DNA from 4 places in the Colwellia sp. 20A7 genome. Region 1 is predicted to be linked to each of the others. Evidence: predicted binding sites of a transcription regulator. Region 1 holds the regulator's gene; each other region holds the start of a gene.
What was found. Region 1 encodes sigma-54, which starts transcription at its own class of promoters, with help from an activator protein. Its sites were predicted from a motif close to GTTGGCACGNNNNTNGNNT; they were not measured.

Region 1 (3,731 bases):
AAGGGTGAGCCCGCTGTTTTCAAACAGCAGCTAGAAGATGGCAGCTTAATAAGCCTACAAGCTAATGAGATAACCTATCAACCAGATCAAAATATCATTACCATTTCAGGTAATGCACAAGTGCAGCAAGCGGGTAGTAAGGTGACAGGTGAAATAATCACTTACAATACATTAAATGAGAAATTAGAAGCCATCAGTAGTGATAATGACTCAGTCACCACTATTTTGCAGCCAGCTCAAATAAAAGCTCAACAAGATAAGAAAAGTAATGACAGTAACAAGCAATAAAAATAACAGCGAAATAAACAACTCGATTTTGATAGCCAAAAATCTATCAAAATCTTACAAAAGCAAAAAAGTTGTTAAAAACGTTAGCTTAACCGTAAGTTCAGGTCAAATCGTGGGGTTATTAGGCCCTAATGGTGCAGGAAAAACCACGTCTTTTTACATGATTGTTGGCTTAGTACCTAATGATAATGGTCAAATAATACTTAACGACGAAGATGTTACACTTGCGCCTATGCATGAACGTGCACGTCGAGGTATTGGCTATTTACCTCAGGAAGCATCTATTTTTAGAAAACTGACCGTTACTGAAAATATTATGGCAATATTACAAATTAGAAAAGGCCTTAATGAAAATGAAAGGCAAATGAAATTAGAGCACCTGCTAGAGGAATTTAATATCAGCCATATTAAAGACAATTTAGGCATGAGCTTGTCCGGTGGGGAGAGAAGACGCGTAGAAATCGCCCGTGCTTTAGCTGCAGATCCACAATTCATATTGCTTGATGAACCTTTTGCAGGTGTAGACCCCATTTCAGTAGGTGACATTAAAAAAATAATTATTCATCTTAAAAAACGTGGTCTTGGTATTCTAATTACTGATCACAATGTTCGTGAAACGCTTGATGTATGTGAACATGCTTACATTGTTAGTCACGGCGAAATAATAGCAGAAGGCGATTCTAATCAAATTCTTGCTAATCAAAAGGTAAGAGATGTATACCTAGGCGAGCAATTCACGCTATAGTTAACACATATAATAAATACCTATACTATACTTACGCTAAGTGAGTAACTATAAATAATAATAACAGGAATTAAGACAACGTAGATGCGCCCAACTCTGCAACTCCGGATAGGACAACAACTAACCATGACGCCACAACTGCAACAAGCGATCAAGCTTTTGCAGTTATCAACGTTAGAGCTTCAACAAGAAATTCAAGAAGTACTTGAAAGTAATCCCCTGCTTGAAATTAATGATCAAGAAGCCTCAGATAACAATTCAGAGGACAGTGGAAATACACTTGAAGAAGCATTTTCAGCCACAATTGCTGAACAATCTACTAGTGATGGGAGTGAAGATTCATCCGCCTCTATTGATGAGATAAGCACTACTGAGGCGATGGAAAAAAATGACATTCCAGAAGAGCTGAATATTGATACAACTTGGGAAGAGAGTTACAGTGCTGGCACGTCAAATACAGGTGCAATTAGTAGCCCAAGTGAAGATTACACTTATCAAGGTGAAACAATCGATTCAATACAAGACCACCTTTTATGGCAAATGGAGTTAACACCTTTTTCAGAAACCGATCGCACTGTTGCTATCGCCATTATAGAAGCCGTTGATGAAGCTGGTTACCTTACGGTATCAAGTGATGAAATTTTAGAAAGTGTTGGTATAGAAGGGCTTGAACTTGATGAAGTTGAAGCAGTATTAAAACGTATTAATGTCTTTGACCCTGTTGGTGTTGCCGCTCGCTCAATTGCTGATTGTTTAATTATTCAATTAAATCAATTTGATCCTGAAACCCCCTACTTAAAAGAAAGTAAATTAATTATCAGTGAACATATTGACTTGCTCGGGAATCGTGACTATCGTCAATTAATGCGTAAAACACGCCTTAAGGAAGATCAATTACGCGAAGTGATGCGTTTAATACAAAGTTTAAACCCTCGTCCTGGTGACGTTGTTGTTAAAAGTGATGATCAATATGTTATCCCTGATGTTTCAGTAGAAAAGAAAAATGGTCGTTGGGTTGTGGAATTAAATCCTGATACTGCTCCTAAGTTATCAGTTAATCAGCAATATGCAGCCATGACAAAAACGACAAAGTCTTCGAGTAATGATGGCCAATTTATTCGAACAAACTTGCAAGAAGCTAAATGGTTTATTAAAAGTTTAGAATCGCGTAATGACACATTACTCAAAGTATCTAACTGCATTGTACAACGTCAACAAGGCTTTTTAGAGCATGGTGCAGAAGCTATGCGACCTATGGTTTTAAATGACATCGCTGAAGCTGTAGATATGCATGAATCAACTATATCTAGAGTGACAACACAAAAATACATGCATACGCCAAGAGGTATTTTTGAATTAAAATACTTTTTTTCAAGCCATGTTAGTACCGAAAATGGTGGTGAATGTTCATCAACAGCCATACGTTCATTAATTAAAAAACTCATTTTAGCCGAAACACCAGCTAAACCGCTTAGTGATAGCAAAATGGCAGATTTACTAGCACAGCAAGGAATTAACGTTGCAAGGCGCACTATAGCTAAGTATCGTGAGTCTTTATCTATACCACCGTCAAATCAACGAAAGAGTTTACTATAACCAGCGACTTTATTTTCTGAACTTAACTAGAGAAGGATATACTTATGCAAATTAACCTTACTGGCCACCATGTAGAAGTAACTTCATCATTACGTGATTGTGTTGACACAAAATTCGCTAAATTAGAGCGACATTTTGATCACATCAATAATGTTCACGTTGTACTTACAATTGAAAAGTTAGAGCAGAAAGCTGAAGCAACCATACATTTAAAAGGCAGTGAAATTCATGCTTCAGCAGCGAGTGCTGATATGTATACTTCGATAGATACTTTGGTAGATAAATTAGATCGCCAAGTACTTAAATACAAAGGCAAAATAACACAACATTAGCTTTATCAATTATAATTATGACACTACAAAATATATTAACACTGAACTGCACGCGATGTGCAGTTCCAGTTCAGAGTAAAAAACGTTTACTTGAACTAATTTGCCAACTTGCCGCCAATGAACTAATCGACTCTAACCCAACCGATTTGTTAGATAGCTTAATGAATCGAGAAAAAATGGGCAGTACGGGTATTGGCAATGGTATCGCTATCCCTCATGGCAGACTAAACAATACAGACAAAGCCATCGCTGTATTTTTAACTACTGAACAAGCCATCGATTTTGACGCAATTGACAATAGACCTGTTGATATATTCATTTGTCTATTTGTACCAGAGGGTAATACACAAGCGCATTTAGAAACATTACAGAGTATCGCCAAGTTATTTAGTGATCGTAAAACAGCTAAAAAAGTGCGTAAATGTACAAACCAACAAGAAATGTTTGATCTTATTCAACAAACGGCTTAAAAAATAAGTTGGAATACATTCCTGCACAGTCAAATTTAATAACCCTCTTATTCACGCGGAACTTGAAAATATGAAGCTTATCATTGTTAGTGGCCGTTCTGGCTCAGGTAAATCGGTTGCGTTAAGGGTATTAGAAGATTTAGGTTATTATTGCGTTGATAATATCCCTGTTAATTTACTCCCGGCATTAACACATACTGTAATTAATGATTATGATAATGTCGCGGTAAGTTTAGATGTTCGTAATCTGCCTAATAACCCTAAAGATATTGTTGAAATCATTGAATATTTACCCGATGC
Region 2 (3,731 bases), 470 kb from region 1:
AGCAATCAATTGATCTAAGGCGTCTTGACCATTTTTTGCTAAAGCCATTTTTATACCTAATGGCTCTAATGCTCTTTTTACTTGATTACGTGCCACGGTTGAATCATCAGCTATCATAACTATTCGTTCACCGAGATCTCTACCCACACTTTCATCAACCACTTCAGCACTTAAGTCAGTTGATACAGGGTTAATTTCATTCAATATTTTTTCTACATCTAAAATAGAAACCATTTGATTGTCTATTTCAGTCACTGCGGTTAAGTAGCTAGACTTCCCTGCACCTTCCGGAGGAGGCATCATATCTTTCCAGCTTAAAGTAACAATGCGTTCAACACCTGCAACTAAAAAGCCTTGTATGCTACGATTATATTCAGCAATGATAATAAAAGAATTTTCAGTTTGCGTTATCGCTGGCCCACCAATAGCTTTACTCATATCAATAACTGAAATAGTTTGTCCGCGAATATGAGCCACTCCTTTTATAAAAGAGTCTTGTTTAGGTAATACTGTTAATTTAGGACACTGCAATACCTCTCTCACTTTAAACACATTAATGCCGAAACGCTGACGACCTACTAATTTAAAAAGAAGTAATTCCAACCTATTTTGACCAACAAGCTGTGTGCGTTGATTAACCGAATCTAGTATACCTGCCATAAAAACCTCATTTATAATCAAGAACGCTATAATTTATCCTACAATTTATAGGGCAAACAGGCACAATTCTTGATTGTATTTATTATATGCCAAAATAAGTGACAAAAAATTGATGCTTAGTATGTCACTATTTTATAAGAAATGAATAAAAATATTATACACATAGTATAACTTAACCTGCCGATAATTATGTTAATCTAGCTTAAGCATAGTCGAGTATTTGAATTAATCTAAAAATAAATGGCAAAAATCATGCGTACAAATATCGTTTACCTTTCTTTCATCAGCTTATTAGCATTATTACCATCAATAAGTTTAGCTACAACATGGGATAGAGCTTATATTGAGTCGTTTGCAAAAAAACACTTAGAGAGCAATATACCTGCGCCTGATGATGGACGAATATCTTTTAATGTCACTAATATAGATACAAGAATAATAATAAAACCTTGCCAAGTACCTATTAAAGCAAATATACCTGAAAATACCAATCGTAGGAATGTTAATGTTAATATAACTTGTGATGATTCAACTCCCTGGCAATTATACCTACCAGCTAAAATTGAAAGAACCTTTGCTGTTGTTGTTACAACAAGTACGATTGAGAAAGGTGAAGTGCTCACTAAAGATAATATTGCGATAGATTACATTGCAACAAATCAAATACGCGGCGAAAGAATCACCGACATAAATATGGTGTTAGGTAGTAAAGCAGAAAAAAGAATAGGTAATGAACGTACTATAACTAAAACCAATATATGTTTAATATGTAAAGGGGACGTTATAACTATTGTCGCAGAAAATGAAAACTTTTTAATAAAAACCAAAGGTACCGCGCTAACCTCTGGTAATTTACATGAACAAATTGAGGTTAAAAACTCACGCTCTGGTCGGATTATTAAGCCTCGAATTAGTGCTGTTAATCAGGTTACTATTAACCTATAATTTTTTAAGATCTAATCTTTAAAATCGGAAATTATTTTACGCTAAAATTTTTAGTATATTTTATTTAAGTTATCTTACTTTTTGCCGATATAAAGTTAATGAATAAACTTTAGAAGAACTTTTTACCGTAGGGTAATATTATGACTATAAATATCAACAACTTGAACAATCAAGCACAGATAAACCAAAATAAACAAGCCCAAACTAAACAAGGCTCAGCTCAGACAACAGTAGATAGTGCGCAACCTAAACATGTTGCTCGCGACTCTGTTTCTTTGACCCCACAAGCTCAACAGTTTAAAGAACTACAAAAAAAATCTGCTGATGCTCCTGTGATTAATCAGGAAAAAGTTGAAGAATTGAAAAAAACAATTGCTGCTGGTGAGTATAAAATAGATCCTCAAAAGCTTGCTGCTAGCATGGCCAAGTTTGAGTTTACTTTATAATTTGATCTAACGGTGGGACTGGGTGATAATCACCCTTTGCTATAATAAAAGGTGCATTGATGTCAGCTTCCCCTCAATCCATAGAGTTAATATCTCTACAATTTGCTCAATTACAAGAACTCGAGCAAATCATTAGTAACGAAAAGCTTATTTTACAGCAACACCAACCTGACGCATTATTAAAAATTAGTGAACAAAAAAACCTATTACTCATTGCAATTCAAGATTTAGATAAAAAAATCAGCTTTAATCAGGCATTTTCAATAGATAAGAAAGCGGGTTTTCTTGATGAAAAACTCACTGAAATCGAAGACTTATTACACCTTTGCCAACAAAAAAATAAAATAAATGGTCAAATAATAGCGCAATCTCAACTCGCTGTTGAGCGTATGAAAACAACGTTATTAGAGAGTAATAATAAGTCATCAATGACTTATGACAGTAAAGGCAAAAAATCTGGTGGGTTAAGCAGCATAAATATGAAAGCTTAGGTAACACTTAAATTCAGGATTTAAATTTCGATTCAATTAAATTGTCACTCGACCTCAACTCAAATTAACGTCACCCTTTTTTAACTTAAACCAAACAAGCTTATGATACCAATCTCACTAGCTATGTGATCATTTCTACTTGCTAAAATCACCAACTACATCGTTATTTATTTAATAATTAGAACAACTAGTTATTGAAATAAATGCCTTGTATTTGGCAATTATTTCTACGTATAAAATTGTTCACTTAATTAAGAAACTGGTATGAAAAACTTGTTTGGAATTAATTATTTCCTCTACAATTAAAAGTATTGTACCTTTTTAATTTCTTTTCGCTGTAGATTTGCTTGGTATATTTCATATACGTCTTTGAAGTCGAGTTGTAATTCAGTTGTGTAAGTGTCTCCTACAGGGTAACTTTTTACTACTCTAGCACCTCTGATTAACCCTTTTACTGATGAAACTAATTGCTGATTTTCAATTAGCATATCGGCTATTGTGGTTGAACTGCTAACTTGTTGACCATAAACCTGCTCTGCCAACTCTGAATAAGCGGCAATTTTCGACGCTTTAATGGCCATTAGCATCCGCTGAGTTTTATGCTCTGATTTCTGCAAACTTATTGGCGCATATCCAATACCATGAATAATAGGAAACACTTGTGGTTCAACAACCTCCCACTGTACATGTTTGTCATACATACTGGTACAAGAGGCAACCAGAAATAAACTTACAACAACAGTGATTGTTTTAAAGTGTGCATTTTTCATCATTTCACCTACTTAATTACTGTTGAATTGCAACAGCGCGCTGCTCTTCAATTAATTTTTCGTTACTGCGTATTATCATACCGTCTTTCATTATCACATGTTCACCGTTATTTCTTTCCTCTCCTACTACCCATTTAGGAATAAAAGATTGTGCTGTAGCAACAACAACATGAGATTTAATGCCGATCATGCGCGCATTAATGATAATTCCTTCTTCTTGCTCCATCATAGTTCCGGCGACTACGTAGTCAATAATCTGACGTTCAGGAAGATCTTTCCAATCACGGCTAAAAATATAGTCACCTGCTTGTGTAACACGAATATGCCCCGTAGTTTTAAAATCAATCACCACCAAACCATGGCTCTGTAATTCATGTACAAAGCTTTCTGCTATTTGATTTCCTAGCCAATGCGTTGAC
Region 3 (3,731 bases), 1.1 Mb from region 1:
AACTTCGATACGTGTTGCTTTTGGTGTTGGCACTACTGGAATACGAATTGAAGCAGAACGGTTAGCCGCTGAGTAAGCTAACATAATAGGTGCTTCAAAATGAGGAACTAAACGTTTGTACGAGTTAGTTGCAGGGTTAGTGAATGCATTAAGTGCTTTAGCATGCTTGATGATACCACCGATGTAGTAGATAGCCATTTCAGACAATCCGCCGTACTTATCACCAGAGAACAAGTTAACACCATCTTTAGCAAGAGATTGATGAACGTGCATACCAGAACCGTTATCACCTACTAATGGCTTAGGCATAAATGTAGCTGTTTTACCGTATGCGTGAGCAACGTTATGAACAACATACTTATAAATTTGAACTTCATCAGCTTTTAATACCATAGTATTGAAGCGACAAGCGATTTCGTTTTGACCAGCAGTTGCTACTTCATGGTGATGAGCTTCAACAACTAAGCCCATATCTTCCATTACTAAACACATTGCTGAACGTATATCTTGTGAAGAATCTACTGGAGATACTGGGAAGTAACCACCTTTAAGGCCAGGACGATGTCCCATGTTGCCTTCTTCATATTCAGTACCTGAATTCCAACATGCTTCTTTATCATCAACTTTAAAGAAAGAACCACTGATGTCAGTATGAAAACGTACGTCATCAAATAAGAAGAATTCTGGCTCAGGACCAATTAATACAGTATCAGCGATACCTGTAGAACGTAAATATTCTTCAGCACGCTTAGCCACAGAACGTGGGTCACGGCTATAACCTTGCATTGTATCTGGTTCTACTACATCACAACGAATGTTTAATGTTACAGCGTCTGTAAACGGGTCTAAAACAGCAGAATCTGCATCAGGCATTAATACCATGTCAGATTTGTTAATTCCTTTCCAACCTTGAATTGAAGAACCATCGAACATTTTACCGTCTTCAAAAAAATCTTCGTTTACTTGATGATGAGGAATAGAAACATGTTGTTCTTTACCTTTAGTGTCGGTAAAACGAAGGTCAACAAATTTGACGTCGTGTTCTTTTATTAAATCGAATACTGCTTGTGACATTTTGTCTCTCCAGTGAAGTTAGTTTTAAATTTCTTTTGATATAGACCAAAGTTTTGACATACATAAGCTAATATTGTGCCAATTATAAACCATAGATAAAACAATGGCTTATAAAGTGTGCAAAAAACAGTTTGCACGAATATGGTGCACTATAAGATCTTTTTGGTGCAAAATACTAGTCCGAAAGTCACTATATCTCATTTTGATCAATTTTCATGTACTATTTTGTACCATTTTGACACAAATACGTCATAAAGCAGGTTTATGATAAAAAATATCTTTTAATATAAAAAAACTGTATAATACGCGCCCAATTAAAGCCTTAGTTATTTAAGCCCCGCGTTTTGTTGTGGTATTAAATAATAATGAAACAGCGAGTAACGCCTGTGTTAGATAAATTAAGAAATGTGGCAATTATTGCTCACGTTGACCACGGAAAAACGACTTTAGTAGATAAATTATTAGAGCAATCGGGTACACTAGATACGCGTGGCGGTCTAGAAGAACGTACAATGGATTCAAATGATATCGAAAAAGAACGTGGTATCACCATCTTAGCTAAAAACACGGCTATTAACTGGAATGGCTACCGTGTAAACATTGTAGATACTCCTGGCCATGCCGATTTTGGTGGTGAAGTAGAGCGTGTAATGTCAATGGTAGATTCAGTTTTACTTATTGTTGATGCGCAAGAAGGTCCTATGCCACAAACGCGTTTCGTAACGAAAAAAGCGTTTGCTCAAGGTTTAAAGCCAATTGTTGTTATTAATAAAATTGATAAGCCTGGTTCTCGCCCTGATTGGGTTATGGATCAAGTTTTTGAATTGTTTGATAACCTTGGTGCTACTGATGAACAGCTTGATTTTAAAGTGGTTTATGCTTCAGCTATTAACGGTTGGGCTACACTTGAAGAAGGCGAAGTTGGCACAGATATGACGCCATTGTTTGACACTATCCTTAAAGAAGTGCCACAACCAGTAGCGGATCCAGATGGTCCATTCCAAATGCAAATCTCTCAACTTGATTACAGCTCTTACTTAGGTGTTATCGGTGTTGGTCGTATTACTCGTGGTTCAGTTAAACCTAACCAACAAGTAACTATTCAACTTGCTAACGGCGGCGTACATAATGCTAAAGTAGGTAAAGTATTTGGTTATTTAGGACTAGAGCGTTTAGATGTTGCTGAAGGTTTTGCTGGCGATATTATTGCAATTACTGGTTTAGGCGAATTAAAAATCTCTGATACGATTTGTTGTCCTACGACTGTTGAAGGTTTACCTGCATTATCAGTTGATGAGCCTACAATCAACATGACATTCCAAGTTAACACTTCACCATTTTGTGGTAAAGAAGGTAAATTTGTAACGTCACGTAATATTAAAGATCGTTTAGATAAAGAATTGATTCATAACGTTGCATTACGTGTTGAGCAATTAGAAGATGCTGATAAATTTAAAGTATCAGGTCGTGGTGAACTTCATTTAGGTATTCTAATTGAAAACATGCGTCGTGAAGGTTTTGAGCTAGCTGTATCTCGTCCAGAAGTTATTATTCGTGAAGTTAATGGTGTATTAGAAGAACCATACGAAACAGTAACTATTGATGTTGAAGAACAACATCAAGGTCCGATTATGGAAAAAATGGGCGTTCGTAAAGCTGAACTAACGGATATGGCACCAGACGGTACTGGTCGTATCCGTATGGACTTTATTATGCCAAGCCGTGGTTTAATTGGTTTCCAAACTGAATTCATGACATTAACGTCTGGTTCTGGTTTGATCTACCATACATTCTTTGAATACGGACCTCACAAGGGTGGCGAAATTGGCCAACGTAAAAATGGTGTAATGGTTGCTAACGCTACAGGTAAAGCACTAACTAACGCTATATTTAACTTACAATCTCGCGGTCGTATGTTAATTGGTCACGGTATTGATATTTATGAAGGTCAAGTAATTGGTATTCATAGTCGCGATAACGATTTAACCGTTAACGCACTTAAAGGTAAGCAATTAACTAACGTTCGTTCTTCTGGTACAGATGAAGCACAAACATTAACGCCGCCTATCATTATGTCATTAGAGCAAGCATTAGAATTTATCGATAACGATGAATTAGTTGAAGTAACACCAGAAAGCATCCGTATACGTAAGAAATTCTTGAAAGAGAATGATCGTAAACGTGAAGGCCGTTCAGGTAAGTAATAATTAATTACTTAAGTTAATTTAAAAGGCCGGTTGATGTTAAATCAACCGGCCTTTTTTGTTAAAAAAATATAACTAAATTATGAATGCTTATTAACCATTACTGTTAAATGTAGCAGCATCAAGAATAGAGTATAAATGGAATATAGCGGCTATAATGGCAGGAATAATCAGCCACCACAATGCATACCCGCCAACACAAACGATCGCAAATATAATTGCCGGTAAAAGTCTTCCTTGTACTAATTGGCCGAGACCCGGAAAAAATATATTACAAATTGCAGCAATAACATTGCCACCAGAACCTTGATTTGACATAACACACCTTGCTAGTAAATTCGTTGCTGATATCATAATATAATATTTACTATTAAAAAATCAGTAAATTAATGAAATATAGAATAACTATGATCAAGTAGTTTTGTCTATTTTAAGTTTATTCATACACCCTAA
Region 4 (3,731 bases), 370 kb from region 1:
AAAAAGATCTGATATTTAATGACAATATCATTCGTTTTGTTATTGGTGTTTCTCCTTCTGTTCAACAAAGACATTACCTAGTTGATAGGTCTTCTGTAAACTTCCTTAATAAAAAAGTACCCTCAACATGTATGGGGATTTCATTAGCCGCTGGCACATTGTGCACTAATGTTTTAAAAATCATTCTAAAGCGTGGTGAAGTTATACATGCCCCACATGGATTACATTTCGATGCCTATAGAAACAAGCTAATAAAAACATGGCGACCTTGGGGTAACAAAAACCCAATTCAAAAATATATGTTCTGGCGAGTAAAACAACTATTAAAGGGTAACAATTAATCATAAGCGAAATCACCTCAAATGATTAAACGACACTCATTCTGCCCGCTAATACATAATATTCTAAACTATCATTTACAAACTAAAAAATAGAAATAAAAAAACCGCCAAGAGGCGGTTTTTTTTATTTTAGCCGAGGCTAATATTTAATTAAGATTTACGACGACGTGCGCCAGCTAAACCTAATAAACCTAAACCTAATATTGCAATTGAAGCAGGCTCTGGAACATTAAAAACAATTGAACCATCATGCTGTCCTTCAACCCTAAAGATATTATTACCTTCTAAATCTGTACCAAGAAAATCTGCACTCTTCACATCTTCAGTATTATAATCAAGTAAAGAATTAACCGCGAAATCAGGAGATACTTGATCTTCTGAATATTCTTTAAAGCCACCAAATAGGTTATTAAATACATCACCAGCAACAACACCGTTTACAAGGTCAGTACCGTAGTTAGTAACATTACCACCTACAAAAGAACCTGAAGCAGTCAATCCTGAATTTGTTACATTAATAGTAAATAACTCAATGAAATCAGTAGTTGCAGTCATACCTGCTTGATAATAATAAATGCTAATAGCACCTGAAGTATAATCAAGATATTGATTAGTGCCACCAGCAACAGTACCCATTAGGTTTGTGATTTGGAATGTTAAACCCCAGTCACCACCATAACCATTATCACTAGGACCACCAAACGTTGTTTGTTGTGGGTTAAGTCCTGTAATTAGGTTAGTACTCAGGCTGTTCAAATCGCCATTGATAAAACCACCGTTAGTTACAATGCTATCACCGTCAGTAAGTAAACTTGCAGCAGTACCACTAAAGCTACCATCTACATCAACTACAGTAGTATCAGATTGGTAAATATATGTTAACTGGTCAATCCAACCTGTAGAACTTGAAGTAGTTGCAACGTTACCATTTCCACCAAAATCCAGTCCTACATCCAAAAAGATAGGGTCTGCTACTGCAACAGTAGTTGTTAACGCTAAAGCCGAAGCTAAAAGTAATTTTTTCATTTTTAATTCCTTGTCTTATATGTAAATAGTGAAGTTCAATTCTATGTTAAGTATATAAGCACCAAGCGTGCCAACATTGCAACATCATGTTTTAAAATGACTTTTTAAGTTGTCGTCATTTACATTTCCTTTAGTTGTAAAATTAACTGACACTTTAATTCACCTTACTATTAACTTCATCTTGTCCATTTTGAAACACCACATTAATTAGAAATGGCTTCAAGCTTAGCTTTTATTTTTGAATTATCTAAATCTAATAATAAAGCTTTGTTCCAATAATCTTTAGCGACTACTTTTTTATTCAATTTAAGATTAATTTCTGCTGCTGTATCTAACACACTGACGCTATTAGGGTTCAACTCAAGAGCCTTTTCTATATTCTCTTTTGCTTTCTCGTATTCTCCTTTTGTTAATTGTAACCAAGCAAGGTTATTTAACACTGTTGCTGAAGCGACATTATTATTTGCTAAATAAAGATAATGATTAATAGCTTTATCACGCGAAGTCTCCATATAGTTATCAGCTAAAATAAGGCGTGTCGCTATATCTTTAGGGAAACGTACTAAATGTTGCTCTAAAAACTCATGTGCTTGCGCTGTTTGATTGAGTTTTTGTAAGATAAAATAAATTAAATGCGCCGTTTTAGCTCTATTACTTGCTTTATAACTAGCAGTTAAAGTATTTAAAGCTTCTTGATAGCTTCCTTCTACCGCCAAAAAGTTACCCTGTAAATACAAACCTAAAGGTAGAGTTCTAGCTTCTACTATTAAGCTATTAAACGTATCTTTTGCTTTCTCTATTTGCTTACTATGTAATAAAAAGTAGCTATACAATACTTTTAAGCGTGCACTTTGCGGGTGTATTAACAACGCTGATTCAGTTTTAGAAAGTGCCTCAGCTAATTTTTGCTGGTTATCTAGTAAATCTATAGCATACAACCAAGACAACTGCTCTTCTGGTTTTATTAACGACCATTTATTAGCAACATCAATGGCTTTTTCTATTTCATTTGTTAATTGATAGCTTCGAATCAAATAAACCCAAACTTGATTATTAGTATTTTCATCTAGAGCTACATCAGCATCATTTAATAGTGGAATAATTTCGTTAAATTTTTGAAGTTTAAATAGAGAGTCCACTAACAATAAGCGATACGGCATCTCAGGTTGCGCTTTATAAGCATTTTTTATTTTGGTTAGGCTTTCGTTAACCTCATTACTTGCTATATCAATGCTTAAATTCATTTTTAATGCGAAGATATGCATAGGCCGCTCTTTAAGAATACGTTCAACATAGCCTTTAGCTAAATTAAAATCACTACTACTCCATGCTTGGCTCGCAAAAAAAACTAATGAATTAATGTTGTTTACATCAATATCCAAAGCACTTGTATAGTTATCTTTCGCTTTTTCGATTTCATTTTTTTTAATATGTACAAGAGCTGCTAAATTAAACCCAATGAGTTGGCTTTTAATATCTTTTTTTAAGGATTCAGCAATAGCTAAAGCTTTAGAAAAATCATTCGCTTCAAGGTAAGCAGTAAAAAGTACTACCTTAGGGTTTAAATCTTCAGGAGAAGAAGCAACAACTTTTTCTATATCAATAAGACCTTCCACATCATCAAGATATAGCTTTATTGCACCTAGTTTTAAAATACTGTCGGGATCATGCATATCAACACTATCAAGTTGACTAATAGAGTTCTTAGCTGCTTGACGATCACCTCGACTAGATAAAACCAGACTAGCTTCAGTCAGCAGCTTTTCATCTTCTGCTGTCATTATTTCTAATTCTGATAAGGTTTGCCCTGCATTAGTATTATAACCTAGCGCTAACTCTGTAATGGCAAGAATTTTTTTCGCTGAGTGGCCATTTTCTAAAGTATCCCTTATTGCATTAAGGTAATAGTATGCTTGTTCATAATTTTTTTCTCTAAAATAAATCACACCTGCAATTAACTGATTAGAGCGATTTCTCATACCATTTTGTATCGCTTTTTCTATATGGTATTTAGCAAGTGATATATCTTCTTTAGCATAAAGCGATAATCCTTTAATCTGATGTAAAAGTGCATTTTCTGGGGCAATATTAAATAAAGCGTCTACTATTTTTTCAGCTTCATCAAAATTACCACCTTGTATATATGCCTTAGCTAATTTGATTTGAACCTGATAATTTATAGGAATGTAATTTAAATAACGCTTGTAAGCAGAAATAGCTCCCTCGTTATCCTTTGTAAATAGAGATAAATTACCTTTTAGATCTATTGCTTCAAGAGAGTCTGGTTGCTCAAGCAAGACTTGGTTAACAGTAGATAGAGCACTTGCGATGTTATTTGTTGCTGCTTGGTAATATGCATTACTT

Region 2: the regulator sigma-54 is predicted to act here: its motif matches at 717-735, upstream of flgA (flagellar basal body P-ring formation chaperone FlgA).
Region 3: the regulator sigma-54 is predicted to act here: its motif matches at 1,139-1,157, upstream of glnA (glutamate--ammonia ligase).
Region 4: the regulator sigma-54 is predicted to act here: its motif matches at 1,424-1,442, upstream of GQS55_RS00650 (PEP-CTERM sorting domain-containing protein).

The regions. Positions count from the first base shown of each region.
Region 1 covers NZ_CP047130.1:528,734-532,464, reverse strand. Annotated here, with positions in the region: gene lptA (lipopolysaccharide transport periplasmic protein LptA) at 1-288, shown strand, start outside; gene lptB (LPS export ABC transporter ATP-binding protein) at 269-1,033, shown strand; gene GQS55_RS02265 (RNA polymerase factor sigma-54) at 1,118-2,629, shown strand; gene hpf (ribosome hibernation promoting factor) at 2,674-2,961, shown strand; gene ptsN (PTS IIA-like nitrogen regulatory protein PtsN) at 2,979-3,431, shown strand; gene rapZ (RNase adapter RapZ) at 3,502-3,731, shown strand, end outside.
Region 2 covers NZ_CP047130.1:998,847-1,002,577, reverse strand. Annotated here, with positions in the region: gene GQS55_RS04350 (chemotaxis protein) at 1-660, opposite strand, end outside; gene flgA (flagellar basal body P-ring formation chaperone FlgA) at 913-1,605, shown strand; gene flgM (flagellar biosynthesis anti-sigma factor FlgM) at 1,746-2,051, shown strand; gene flgN (flagellar export chaperone FlgN) at 2,111-2,542, shown strand; gene GQS55_RS04330 (LPP20 family lipoprotein) at 2,845-3,312, opposite strand; gene GQS55_RS04325 (FlgO family outer membrane protein) at 3,329-3,731, opposite strand, start outside.
Region 3 covers NZ_CP047130.1:3,984,039-3,987,769, reverse strand. Annotated here, with positions in the region: gene glnA (glutamate--ammonia ligase) at 1-1,074, opposite strand, end outside; gene typA (translational GTPase TypA) at 1,440-3,278, shown strand; gene GQS55_RS17100 (hypothetical protein) at 3,372-3,596, opposite strand.
Region 4 covers NZ_CP047130.1:153,855-157,585, reverse strand. Annotated here, with positions in the region: gene GQS55_RS00655 (ThiF family adenylyltransferase) at 1-341, shown strand, start outside; gene GQS55_RS00650 (PEP-CTERM sorting domain-containing protein) at 492-1,367, opposite strand; gene prsT (XrtA/PEP-CTERM system TPR-repeat protein PrsT) at 1,571-3,731, opposite strand, start outside.